3 regions of the Streptomyces sp. SYSU D01066-1 genome follow, and region 1 is predicted to be linked to each of the others. Evidence: riboswitches for the same ligand, from Rfam matches in the RefSeq annotation. Region 1 holds a riboswitch; each other region holds the start of a gene.
The links. Region 1 has a riboswitch for cobalamin ahead of ACY1JF_RS22320 (energy-coupling factor ABC transporter permease). Riboswitches for the same ligand answer to the same signal wherever they lie in the genome.

Region 1 (4,174 bases):
CGCAGCCCGCCGCTCAGCAGCCGCGTCAGCGTCGTCTTGCCGCTGCCGTTGCGGCCCAGCAGCGCGAGCGCGCGTCCCTCGCGGACCTCGAAGTCCAGGCCGTCGAGGACGACGGGACCGTCCTCGTAGGCGAAGGACGCGCCCCGCAGGGCGACGAGTGCCGGCTCGCTCACGTCAGCGCTCCCCTCAGGGCGAAGGTGAGCGCGGTCAGCGCCGTGAGCAGGGCGAGGCTCGCCCCGGTGAAGGGGACGGAGACACGCGCCGCGGGCACCAGGACCCGCAGCGTGCCGTCGTAGCCGCGTCCGGCGAGGCCGGCCCGGAGCCGCACCGCCCGGTCGAAGGCCCGCACGAACGCCGTGGCGCCGAGCCCGCCCAGCGAACGCCACGCGGCGGCCCGCGTGGTGTGCCCGAGCCGCGCGGCCTGCGCGGCGCGGACCCGGCGTACGGAGTCCAGGAGCAGGAAACCCATGCGGTACGTCACCAGCGCCACGTCCACGACCGGCGCCGGCACCCCGGCCCGCACCAGCCTGGGCAGCAGATCGGACACGGGGGTGGTGAAGGCGAACAGCAGCACGCCGAGGGAGGCCGCCGAAGTGCGCAGCAGCAGCTCGCCGGCGCGCACCGGGCCGTCGGCGGCCGGGCCCAGGAAGGCACCCGGCCCGCCGACCCGCACCAGCAGCGGCAGCGCGCCCGTCACACAGAACCCCAGCGGCACCCGGTAGGCCCGCCACAGCCGCCGCCCCGGCACCCCGGCCGGGCCGAGCAGCACGGCCAGCGCCGTCACCAGCACCAGTGCGGCGCCCGGCCAGGGCGGCAGGCAGACGGCGAGCACGGTGAGGCCCAGCCCCAGCACGGCCTTGTCCACGGGGTGCCGGCGGCGCCAGCGGCTGCTGTGCGCCGCCGCGTCGATCGACAGCACCTCAGTCCCCTTCGGGACCGGCCGGGCGGGCCTGGGCCAGGGCCCGTTCCTCGCCCTGCCGCCGTCCCCGGCGCACCCCGAAGCAGTACGCCAGCACCCCGGCGCCCAGCGCCGCCTGCACGGCGAACAGCGCCGACTCGACCTCCCCGGACGGGGGCTCGTACAGCGGTGAGAACCACGGTTCGTAGTCCGGGTCGATCTCGGTGACCGCCGTCTCCGCCTCGGCGTCGGCCCCGGCGAACGGCTCCTCCTTGTGGTCGCCGAGCCCGAGCACCAGGGGCAGCGCGGCCAGCGCGGCCACCGCGAGCAGCAGCAGGAGGTTGGTCCTCGTGTTCCGCGTCACCGCGCCACCGCCTCCTCCCGCTGTCCCCGCCTCCGCCGCTCCCGCCGCGTCACCAGCACGCCCAGCCGGGCCAGTTCCCCCTCGCCGGACTGCACCAGCAGCCGCATCACCAGCACCGTCAGCAGCCCTTCGCTCACCGCGAGCGGGATCTGCGTGATCGCGAAGATCGACCCGAACTTGCCGAGCGCGCCCCAGAACCCGCTGCCCGGGTCGGGGAAGGCCAGCGCGAGCTGCACGCTGGTGACGCAGTACGTGGACAGGTCGGCGACGAACGCGCCGCAGAACACCGTGCCCGTCAGCGGCACGCCGAAGCGGCGCAGCAGCCGGTGGACGGCGTAGCCCGCCCAGGGACCGGCGACCGCCATGGAGAAGACGTTGGCGCCGAGCGTGGTCAGACCGCCGTGCGCCAGCAGCAGCGCCTGGAACAGCAGCGTGATCGTGCCGAGCACCGCCATCACCGGCGGCCGGAACAGGATCGCCCCCAGCCCGGTACCCGTGGGATGGGAGCAACTGCCCGTCACCGAGGGCAGTTTCATAGCCGACAGGACGAACGTGAAGGCCCCCGAGGCGCCGAGGAGCAGCGTGCTCTGCGGGTGGGCGCGGACCTCACGGGTGAGGGAACGTACTCCGTGGACGACGAACGGCGCGGACGCGACGCCCCAGGCGATCGCGTGCGCCGGAGGCAGGAAGCCCTCGGCTATGTGCATGACTCGGCAGACCCTCTCCAGCACCTCGTGGATGGACGACGCGCCTTGGCCGGTCTCCTGGCTGACGGGTACCACCGCCCGCGCTCCGCCTTCCCGGGCCTCCTAGGACCCAGTGGCTGCCCCTCGCGAGGGGCCGGAGCCGGACTTCCCGATCACAGTGGCGAGGGCCGCACCGGTGTCGCACCGATTTCCCGTTCACCAAGGCGTGACGACGGTAGTGCTCGTCCCGGGGCGGTGACAAGGAGGCCCGGGCCCATGCCGTCCGGTGCCGGCGGGGTGCCGGTGCGGTGTCGGCACGGCTCCGGTGCGGTGTCGGCGCGGTGCCGGTGAGGTGCCTCCCCCGGCCGCCGCCCAGGACGCGTCCGGGCAGGTCAGGCGGGCTCGTACGGCCGTCTTCCGGGGTTCCGGTTCGGTCGCGGATCGTGTCGCTGTTGGGCCGAACGGGTGACTTGGCGTAAGAATTGGCTGGTGCAGGCATTGAAGGCGAGTCGGAGCGGTCGGATCGGGGGGAGCCGGTGAACAGTCACGACGTCACCGATGAACAGTGGGAGGGGCTCGCCCAGGTCGTTCCGTTGCGCGGACGCGACGCGTGGCCGTCCTCGGTGGGGCACCGCGCCCTGCCCGAGGCGGAGACCGAGGCCCGGCGCCGATTCGTGGTGATGCGGGTCAATGTGTTCGCGGACGCCCGCGAGGTCGCCGAGACGCTGATGTCGGGCATCCCGGTGCTGCTCGACCTGACCGGCGCGGAGACGGACGTCGCCAAGCGCGTCCTGGACTTCAGCACGGGTGTCGTCTTCGGCCTGGCGAGCGGGATGCACCGCGTCGACCGCAATGTGTTCCTGCTCACACCGGCGGGCACGGAGGTCACGGGGCTGATGCAGGGAGCCGGGATTCCCGGGATGTGACGGCGGGGGCGGGGCGTGTCGCCGGCCCGTGAGGGTGACGGTGGTCCGTGGTGCGCCGGTGCCGGTACCCCGATCGTGGGACGGCCCGGAGGCGGAACGGTTCGCCGGGCGAGCCGGACCCTACGGTCCGGACATGACCGCGCCCCTGTCCTCGGCCGTCCCGTCTCCGGCTGTCCCGTCTCCGGCCGTCCCGTCTCCGACTGTCCCGTCTTCGGCTGTCCCGTCTTCGGCCGTCCCGTCCCCGACCGCGTATCCCCCGTCTTCCCCGGCCGCGCCCGCCGGCGGAATCCGCCCGCGCGTCACCGAACTGCGGCTGTCCGCGTTCGCCGGGCACCGGGGCCGGACGGTCCGGTTCGGGCCGCTCACCCTCCTCGCCGGCCCCAGCGGCAGCGGCAAGACCGGCGCGCTGCGCGCCTACGAGGCACTGGCCCGGCTCGGCGGCGGCGCCGAGGCCGGCGCGGTCTTCCCGGACCCGGCCGGGTGCGTGCCCGACGAGGCCCGCCCCGACGCCCAGCGCCGCCGGGGCTTCCGCATCGGCTGCACCGCCGACGGCCCCGCCGGCCCGGTCCGGCTGGACGTCGCCGTGCAGGCCGAACCCGAACTGCGCATCGTGGGCGAACGGCTGACGGCCGACGGCCTCGTGCTCCTCCAGACCGCCCTGCGCGATCCGGGGCGCCGCACCGTGCAGGCGGCCTGGTACACCGGCGGGACCGCGCCGGTGACCCGCGCCCCGCTGCCGGACGACCGGCTCGGCACCGCGCTGCTGCCGCTGCGGGTGGCCGGCCGGACCGACGGGCAGCGCCGGGTGCTCGCCGCCGCCGAGCAGATGGTGGTCGCCCTGCGCTCCGTCTTCGCCTGCGACCCCCGGCCCGCCCGGATGAGGACCCCGGCGCCGGCCGGCTCCGGCCGGCTGCTCGGCGGCTGCGACAACCTCGCCGACGTGCTGTGGCGCACCCGCGACGAGTGCGGGCGCCGGCACGCGCGGCTGGTCGCGGCGGTGCGGGCGGGCTGCGCCGGGCCGGTCGCGGACGTGCTGGCCGAGCCCGGCCGCGACGGAACGGTCCGCGCGGTGCTCGACCGGGGCGACGGGACGCGCACCGGCCTGGCCCGGCTCGGCCACGGCGAACTGCGTTACCTCGCCCTCGCCCTGGTCCTGCTCACCGGCCCCGGGGTCCTGGCGGTCGACCCGGCCGGCGAGGTGCCGTCCGCCCTCCAGACGCTCACCGTGCTGGCGGACGGGTTCGACCGGGGCCTGGACCCGCGCCAGCGCCGCGAACTGCTGGAGCTGGCCGCCGCGATG
Region 2 (4,174 bases), on a different contig from region 1:
AAGGGCCTGACCGACCTCCAGCCGCAGCAGGGCTTCGCCGCCCAGACCAGCGCGGCGACGGTCATCCTGGCCTCCTCCCACCTGGGCTTCTCGCTCTCCACCACGCACTCCGTCTCCGGTTCGGTGATGGGCGCCGGCCTCGGCCGCAAGGGCGGTGTGGTGCGGTGGTCGACGGCGACGCGGATGTTCGTCGCCTGGGGGCTGACGCTGCCGGCCGCGGCCCTGGTCGCCGCGCTCGCCGAGTGGGTCTGCGGACTCGGCGACTGGGGCACGGCGCTCGTCGCGGTGCTGCTGGTCGCGGCCAGCTTCGCGATCTGGCGGATCTCCCGGCGCGAGGTCGTCGACCACACCAACGTCACCGGCGGGGACGACGTCGCGGAGCCGGCCGGCGTGGTGACCGCGGCGGTGGCCGCCGTGGCGCCGCCCCCGGCGGGCGCCCCGGCCGACGGGCTCCCGGCGACCGACGGACTCCCGGTGACCGGCGGACTCCCGGCCGTCCCGGCCCAGTCGTCCGAGGCCCCCGACGCCCCGGCCGCCCGTTCGGCCGCCACCCCCGTCTGAGCCGGTCCCGTCCGGACATCAGGAGAAGAGAAGCACGATGAAGATCGACTGGGCAGCCCTCGGCTCCGTCTTCGGGGTCGGCCTCGTGGCCACCGTCGCCCTGGTGACCCTGTTCACCCTCGGCATCGCCGGCCTGTCCCGCCAGGAGCGGGCCGCCGAGCGGGGCGGCTCCGCGGGCCTCGCGGTCACCGGCGCGTACGTGTGCTTCGCGGCGTGCGCGGCGGCGGTGGCGTACGGGATCTACCTGATCGTGGCGTGACGCCCCGCCCCCGCCTCGCCCCTCCCTCACCCCGTCCCTCCCCCCACCTCGTCCCTTCCCTCGTCCCGTTCCCTCGCCGCCGCCCCGCCGGGCGCCCTCCGGGTGCTTCCGGCGGGGCGGCGCCGGTCCGCGTCCGGGCCGCCTCCGGCGGAAGGGCATGACGGACGGGCGGATCGGGACGCCCCGGTCCGGAACGGTGGATGCCGCCCGGGCGGGCGGTTTCCCGGCAAGCCGCCCCCGCGGATCACGCGGCGCGGCGGCGGCCCCCTCCGCCGTGTGGGCCTCAGCACACTCCCCCCGCGCAGGTCAACGGCAAGTTGACGGGCGTTCTCGGCCCGTGGTGGACTGCCGGAGCCATGTACGGCGGCAGGAGAGGAAGCCCGGTGCGAATCCGGCGCGGTCCCGCCACTGTGACCGGGGGGCACTCCCCGGGAGTCAGGAACTCTCACCGCCGGTCTCGTCGAACCAGGGCGTGGACACCCTGAGTGAGGACATAACGCGATGCTCGGCTGCCGTCCGGACCGCATGCCCGCTTCCCCCTTCCCCCGTGTGACCGGCTGAGCCCCCGTGCGTGCCGGACGCGTCTTCGCGTACGGCGCCGCCGCCGGCCTCCTCGGTGACCTGCTCCTCGGCGACCCCCGCCGCGGGCATCCGGTCGCCGTGTTCGGCCGTGCCGCCGGCGCCGTGGAACAACTGCTGTGGCGTGACCACCGGGGCCAAGGCGCGCTGCACACCGCCGTGTGCGCCGGCGGCGCCGTCGCCCTCGGTGCCGTGGCCGCCCGTGCCGTACGCCCCTGCCCCGCCGCCTCCGTCGCGCTGACCGGGGTCGCCACCTGGACCGTGGTCGGCGGGACCTCGCTGGCCCGGGAGGCGTCCGCGATCGGGCGGGCGCTGGAGGCCGGGGACGTGGCGGGGGCCCGGGCCCGGCTGCCGCACCTGTGCGGGCGGGACCCGCACGCCCTGGACGCGGACGGGATCGCCCGGGCGGTGGTGGAGTCCGTCGCCGAGAACACCTCCGACGCGGTGGTGGGCGCCCTGGTGTGGGGCGCGGTGGCCGGGGTCCCCGGGCTGCTCGGCTTCCGTGCCGTCAACACCCTCGACGCCATGGTCGGGCACAGGTCGCCCCGCTACCGGCGCTACGGCTGGGCCTCGGCCCGGCTCGACGACGTCGCCGGCTGGCCGGGCGCCCGGCTGACCGCCGTACTGGCCGCGGCGGCCGGGGGCGATCCGCGGGGCGCCGTACGGGCCTGGCGGGCCGACGCCGGCCGGCACCCGAGCCCCAACGCCGGGCCGGTCGAGGCGTCCTTCGCGGGCGCCCTCGGGGTGCGGCTGGGCGGGACGCTGTCCTACGGCGGCCGGGTGGAGCACCGGCCCGTCCTCAACGGGGCCGCCGGACGCGCCGTGCGGGTCGGTGACATCGGCCGGGCGGTACGGCTGTCCCGGCGCGTGAGCTGGCTCGCGCTGGGCGTGTGCGCGGGCGCACGGATCGTGGGAGCGCGACTGGGGAAAGGACGTACGGCGTGAACGGCGGGCTGCTCGTCGCCGGCACCACCTCCGACGCCGGGAAGAGCGTCGTGACCGCCGGGATCTGCCGGTGGCTGGTGCGCCAGGGCGTGAAGGTGGCGCCGTTCAAGGCGCAGAACATGTCCCTCAACTCGTTCGTGACGCGGGAGGGCGCCGAGATCGGGCGGGCGCAGGCCATGCAGGCGCAGGCGTGCCGCGTGGAGCCGACCGCGCTGATGAACCCCGTGCTGCTGAAGCCGGGCGGCGAGCAGAGCAGCCAGGTCGTGCTGCTGGGCAGGCCGGTCGGCGAGATGAGCGCCCGCGGCTACCACGGCGGGCGGCAGCGGCGGCTGCTCGGCACCGTGCTGGAGTGCCTGGCCGAGCTGCGGGGCACGTATGACGCGGTGATCTGTGAGGGGGCGGGCAGCCCGGCCGAGATCAACCTGCGCCGGACCGACATCGTGAACATGGGGATCGCCCGGGGTGCCGGGCTGCCCGTCCTCGTCGTCGGCGACATCGACCGCGGCGGGGTCTTCGCCTCGTTCTTCGGCACGGTGGCGCTGCTGGCGCCCGAGGACCAGGCGCTGGTCGCCGGGTTCCTGGTGAACAAGTTCCGGGGCGACGTCTCGCTGCTGGAGCCGGGCCTGGAGATGCTGCGCGGGCTCACCGGGCGGCCCGCGTACGGCGTGCTGCCGTACCGGCCCGGGCTCGGCATCGACGAGGAGGACGGGATGGCGGTGTCGCTGCGCGGCGCCGTCCGGGAGTCCCGGGTCACCGCCCCCGTCGGCGAGGACGTGCTGCGGGTCGCCGTCTGCGCGGTCCCCCTCATGTCCAACTTCACGGACGTCGACGCGCTGGCCGCCGAGCCGGGTGTCGTGGTGCGGTTCGTGGACCGGCCCGAGGAGCTGGCCGACGCGGACCTGGTCGTGGTGCCGGGGACGCGGGGGACGGTGCGGGCGCTTCAGTGGCTGCGGGAGCGGGGGCTGGCGGACGCGATCGCGCGCCGGGCCGCCGAGGGCCGGCCGGTGCTCGGCGTGTGCGGCGGTTTCCAGCTCCTCGGCGAGCACATCGAGGACGACGTCGAGTCGCGCGCCGGGCACGTCGACGGGCTCGGCCTGCTGCCCGTGCGGGTGCGGTTCGCCCGCGGGAAGACGCTCACCCGGCCGGTGGGCGAGGCCCTCGGCGAGCGGGTCGAGGGGTACGAGATCCATCACGGGGTCGCCTCCGTGGAGGGCGGCGAACCGTTCCTCGACGGGTGCCGGGTCGGCCAGACCTGGGGCACGCACTGGCACGGCTCGCTGGAGTCGGACGGGTTCCGGCGGGCGTTCCTGCGCGAGGTGGCCGCCGCCGCGGGCCGCCGCTTCGTACCGGCCCCCGACACCTCGTTCGCCGCGCTGCGCGAGGAGCAGCTCGACCGGCTCGGCGACCTGATCGAACAGCACGCGGACACGGACGCGCTGTGGCGGCTCATCGAGTCCGGCGCGCCCCAAGGACTGCCCTTCATCCCACCGGGAGCGCCCGTATGAGCACTGTCTTGTTGTTGTCGACCGCCGACACGGATCTGCTGGCGGCCCGCGCCGCCTCCGGTGCCTCGTACCGGATCGGCAACCCCACCCGCGTCGACGTCCACGAGGAGCTGCCCGCGCTGGTCGACGGCGCGGACCTGGTCGTCGTACGGCTGCTCGGCGGGAAGCGGGCCTGGGAGGACGGGCTGGCCGCGCTGAAGGCGTCCGGGCTGCCGACCGTGCTGCTGGGCGGGGAGTCCGTGCCGGACGCGGAGCTGATGGCCGAGTCGTCGGTGCCGGCCGGCGTGGTGGCGGAGGCACTGCGCTACCTGGTCGAGGGCGGGCC
Region 3 (4,174 bases), on a different contig from region 1:
CACGGCCGGGGTGCACACCCCGGTCAGTGCCTGCGCCTCCGGCGCCGAGGCCCTCGCGCAGGCCCTCGCCCTGATCCGGGAGGACCGCGCCGACGTGGTGATCGCGGGCGGTGCGGAGGCCGGCCTGCACCCCCTGGTCTTCGCCGGGTTCGCCCGGCTGCGCGCCCTGTCCCGGCGGTGCGACGAGCCCGAGCGGGCCTCCCGTCCGTTCGACGCCGACCGCGACGGCTTCGTGATGGGGGAGGGCGCCGGCGTGCTGGTGGTGGAGAGCGCCGGGCACGCCGCCGCCCGCGGCGCCCGGGTGCACTGCCGCCTGACCGGCGCGGGCATCACCAACGACAGCCATCACGTCGCCCAGCCGGCGCCCGGCGGCACGGGCTGCGCCGCCGCCGTGAGTGCCGCCCTCGACGACGCAGGTCTCCTCCCGGAGGAGGTCCGGCACGTCAACGCGCACGCCACTTCCACACCCGTGGGCGACCTCAGCGAGGCCCAGGCCCTGCACACGGCGTTCGGGAAGGCGCTGGACGACGTGGCGGTCAGCGCGACCAAGGCGGCCCTCGGGCACACCCTGGGCGCCGCCGGCGCCATCGAGGCCGTCACCACCGTCCTCGCCCTGCGGGACAGAACGGCGCCGCCCACCCGGAGCCTCGAACGCGTGGACCCGGCGATCGAGCTGAACGTGGTCGGCCGCGACCCCGAACCGCTGCCCGCCGGGCCGCTCGCGGCGGTCAGCACCAGCATGGGGTTCGGCGGGCACAACGTCGCGCTCGCCTTCACCACCGTCCCGTGAGCCGGCCCCACCGCGCGGACCCCCGCCCCGTCGGCGCCGGGGGCCCCCCGGAGAGGGCGGCGGACCGGCCGCGCACCGTGCTGATGTGTCCCGGGCAGGGCGCCTATCTCCCCGGCGCCCTGCGCCACCTGCGCGAGGTGCCCGCGGTCGCCGGGGTGCTGGCGACCGTGGACACCCACGCGCCGGACCGCGGCCCCGCCGCCGTGCCGGTCGGCCGGCTCCTCACCGAGGCGGACGCCCCGGGGCCCGAGGAGCTCCTGCGCGCGGATCCGCTCGGCTTCGACCTGGCCACCTACGCCGCGGTGGTCGCCGCCGCCACCGTCCTGCTCGACCTCGCCGGCCCCTGGATCGACGCGGTCCTCGGCCACAGCGTCGGCGACCTGGCGGCCCTCACCGTCGCCGGGGCCGTCACCGTGCGCCAGGGCGTCCAGCTGCTGCGCGTACGGGACCGGCTGCTGCGCACCGCCGGACTGCCGGCGGCCGGCATGGTGGCCACCGACGCCGGCGCCGACCGGGCGGCGCACCTGCTCCGTGTCTGCGGCACGGAGCGGGTGCGGATCGCCGCCCGCAACGCGCCCGCCCAGACGGTCCTCGCCGGTCCCGACGGCCAGCTCGCCCGCCTCCAGCGGGCGCTGCTGGACGACGGGCACCGGGTGACCCGGCTGACCAGCCGCACCGCCTTCCACCATCCGCTGCTCGGGGAGGTCCACCGGTCCCTCCGCCGTCTGCTGCGGACCCAGCCGGTCGCCCGCCCCGCCCTCGCCGTGCACACCGCCGCCGGGCACCGGGCGCGCACCCCCGCCCAGCTGCGCACCGCGGCCGCCGCCCACCTCACCGAACCCATGGCCCTGCACCAGACCCTGCGCGCCCTGCGCCAAGGCGGCTTCACCACCTACCTCGACAGCGGCCCCAGGGCCCTGCTCAGCGCCCTGGTCAAGGCCAACCTCCCCGGCTGTGCCACCGCCGCGCCGCTGCGCACCCCCGTGGGCGTCGAACGCATACGGCAGCGCCTCACCGCCGTCGCCCCGCCGCACCGCCCCGGTCGGGGCGCTTGGTAGTCTGCCCGGGCCAGTCACGCCACCTCGGTGGTCAGGGAATCCGGTGGGAATCCGGAACTGACGCGCAGCGGTGAGGGGGACGGGCGGGGCACTGACGCCACTGGGACAGGAACCGCGCGACGGCGGGAACGGTCCTGGGAAGGCGCCCCGTCCGGACGAACCCGAGTCCGAAGACCTGCTGGCACCTCCGCACCCCGTGCGGAGGTCGACCGTAGGCCAGGCTCCGCGTCCAGAGCCCCGACACCCGAGGCATGCCCGTGCTCCGTTCCGTCCCCCGTTCCGCAGCCCTGCTGCTCACCTCCGTCCTGCTGCTCACCGCCTGCGGCACCACTGACGGGAAGGACACGGCCACCGGCGGCTCCCCGTCCGCCGGCCGGCCGGTCACCATCGAGAACTGCGGACACCGCGTCACCCTGGAGTCGGCGCCGCGGCACGCCGTCTCCCTCGACCAGGGCAGCACCGAGATCCTGCTCTCCCTCGGGCTCGCGGACCGCCTGGCCGCCACCGCGACCTGGACCGACCCCGTGATGAAGGGGCTGGAGAAGGCGAACGCCGGGGTGCCCCGCCTCGCCGACAACGCCCCCTCCTTCGAGAAGGTCCTGGACGCCGGACCCGACTTCGTCACCGCCTCGTTCGTCTCCACGCTCGGCACGGGCGGCGTCGCCACCCGCGAGCAGTTCGAGAAGCTGGGCGTGCCCACCTACGTCTCCCCGTCCGACTGCGGCGCGGGCAAGGACAACGACAGCGGCGGCGACGGCTCCCGCAGCACGCCGCTCACCCTGGAGGCGGTGTACGGCGAGATACACGACCTGGCGCACGCCTTCCGGGTGGACGAGCGCGGTGACCGACTGGTGAAGCGGCTCAGGACGCGGGTCCGCGAGGCCACCGACGGCCTCCAGGTGTCCGACGTCTCCCTCATGTACTGGTTCGCCAACTCCCAGTCGCCCTACCTCGCCGGGTGCTGCGGCGCCCCCGGTGCCATCACCCGCGCCCTCGGTGCGCGGAACGTCTTCTCCGACACCCACGACGAGTGGCCCCAGATCAACTGGGAGACCGTCGCCGACCGCGACCCCGACGTCATCGTCCTCGGCGACCTGACCCGCGAGTCCCAGACCGCCGAGACCGCCAAGGCCAAGATCCAGTTCCTGGAGACCGACCCGGCCACCCGCAACCTCACGGCCGTGCGGAAGAAGCGGTACGTCCTGCTCAGCGGACAGGCGATGAACCCGTCCGTCCGCACCGTGGAGGGCATCGAGAAGGTCGCCGCCGGCCTGCGGGACCTCGGGTTCGCCAAGTGACCGGCATACGGACCCCCTTGCTCACCGCGGCCGGGCTGGCCGCGCTGGCCGCCTCGGTCGCCGCCGCGGTGACCATCGGACCGGCCGACATCTCCACCGCCGACGTATGGGCCTCGGTCGCCGCCCACCTCGGGCTGGGCCGCACCGACCTCGCCCCGCTGCGCGACGGCATCGTGTGGGACCTGCGCATGCCGCGCACGATGCTGGCCGCGGTGTGCGGCGCCGGCCTCGCGCTGTGCGGGGCGGTCATGCAGTCCCTGCTGCGCAACCCGCTGGCCGACCCGTTCGTCCTCGGGGTCTCCTCCGGCGCCTCGACCGGGGCGGTCGCGGTGATCGTGCTCGGTGTGGGCGGGGGAGCGGTGTCGCTGTCCGCCGGCGCGTTCTTCGGCGCGCTGTTCTCCTTCGGGCTGGTCCTGCTGCTCAGTCACAGCCTCGGCGGCGGCGTCGACCGGGTGGTGCTGTCCGGGGTGGCCGCCATGCAGCTGTTCTCCGCGCTCACCTCGTTCACCGTACTGACCTCGGCGGACGCGGAGACCACCCGGGGCGTGATGTTCTGGCTGCTGGGCTCGCTCACCGGCGCCGGCTGGAGCGAGGTGCTGCTGTGCGCCGGGGCGCTGGCCGCCGTACTCGTGGTCTGCCTGGTCCACTCCGCCACCCTGGACGCCTTCGCCTTCGGCGAGGAGGCCGCCGCGGGCCTCGGGGTGCGCGTGGCCCGCACCCGCCTCGTCCTGCTGTGCGCCACCGCCCTGCTCACCGCCGCCCTGGTCAGCTGCGCCGGGGCGATCGGCTTCGTCGGACTGGTCCTGCCGCACGCCACCCGCGCGCTCACCGGCGCCGCCCACGCCCGGCTGCTGCCGGTCACGGTGCTGACCGGGGCCGTCTTCCTGGTGTGGGTCGACACCCTCGCCCGTACCGTCCTCGACCCGCGGGAGATCCCGGTGGGAGTGGTGACGTCCCTCATCGGCGTGCCCGCCTTCGTGGCCGTCCTCCACCGGGGCCGGAGGCGGACGTGAACGAGCCCGAGACCG

Region 2: linked by a shared signal. The riboswitch ahead of ACY1JF_RS23360 (cobalamin biosynthesis protein) and the one ahead of ACY1JF_RS22320 (energy-coupling factor ABC transporter permease) in region 1 are both predicted to bind cobalamin.
Region 3: linked by a shared signal. The riboswitch ahead of ACY1JF_RS12655 (ABC transporter substrate-binding protein) and the one ahead of ACY1JF_RS22320 (energy-coupling factor ABC transporter permease) in region 1 are both predicted to bind cobalamin.

The regions. Positions count from the first base shown of each region.
Region 1 is NZ_JBUDHV010000026.1:78,587-82,760, forward strand. Features, by position in the region: gene ACY1JF_RS22305 (energy-coupling factor ABC transporter ATP-binding protein) at 1-173, opposite strand, end outside; gene cbiQ (cobalt ECF transporter T component CbiQ) at 170-919, opposite strand; gene ACY1JF_RS22315 (energy-coupling factor ABC transporter substrate-binding protein) at 921-1,262, opposite strand; gene ACY1JF_RS22320 (energy-coupling factor ABC transporter permease) at 1,259-1,969, opposite strand; cobalamin riboswitch at 2,000-2,187, opposite strand; gene ACY1JF_RS22325 (cell division protein SepF) at 2,485-2,874, shown strand; gene ACY1JF_RS22330 (AAA family ATPase) at 3,008-4,174, shown strand, end outside.
Region 2 is NZ_JBUDHV010000029.1:31,376-35,549, reverse strand. Features, by position in the region: gene ACY1JF_RS23370 (anion permease) at 1-561, shown strand, start outside; gene ACY1JF_RS23365 (hypothetical protein) at 599-820, shown strand; cobalamin riboswitch at 1,145-1,284, shown strand; gene ACY1JF_RS23360 (cobalamin biosynthesis protein) at 1,388-2,344, shown strand; gene ACY1JF_RS23355 (cobyric acid synthase) at 2,341-3,849, shown strand; gene cobN (cobaltochelatase subunit CobN) at 3,846-4,174, shown strand, end outside.
Region 3 is NZ_JBUDHV010000010.1:65,514-69,687, forward strand. Features, by position in the region: gene ACY1JF_RS12645 (beta-ketoacyl-[acyl-carrier-protein] synthase family protein) at 1-790, shown strand, start outside; gene ACY1JF_RS12650 (ACP S-malonyltransferase) at 787-1,848, shown strand; cobalamin riboswitch at 1,843-2,045, shown strand; gene ACY1JF_RS12655 (ABC transporter substrate-binding protein) at 2,106-3,146, shown strand; gene ACY1JF_RS12660 (FecCD family ABC transporter permease) at 3,152-4,159, shown strand.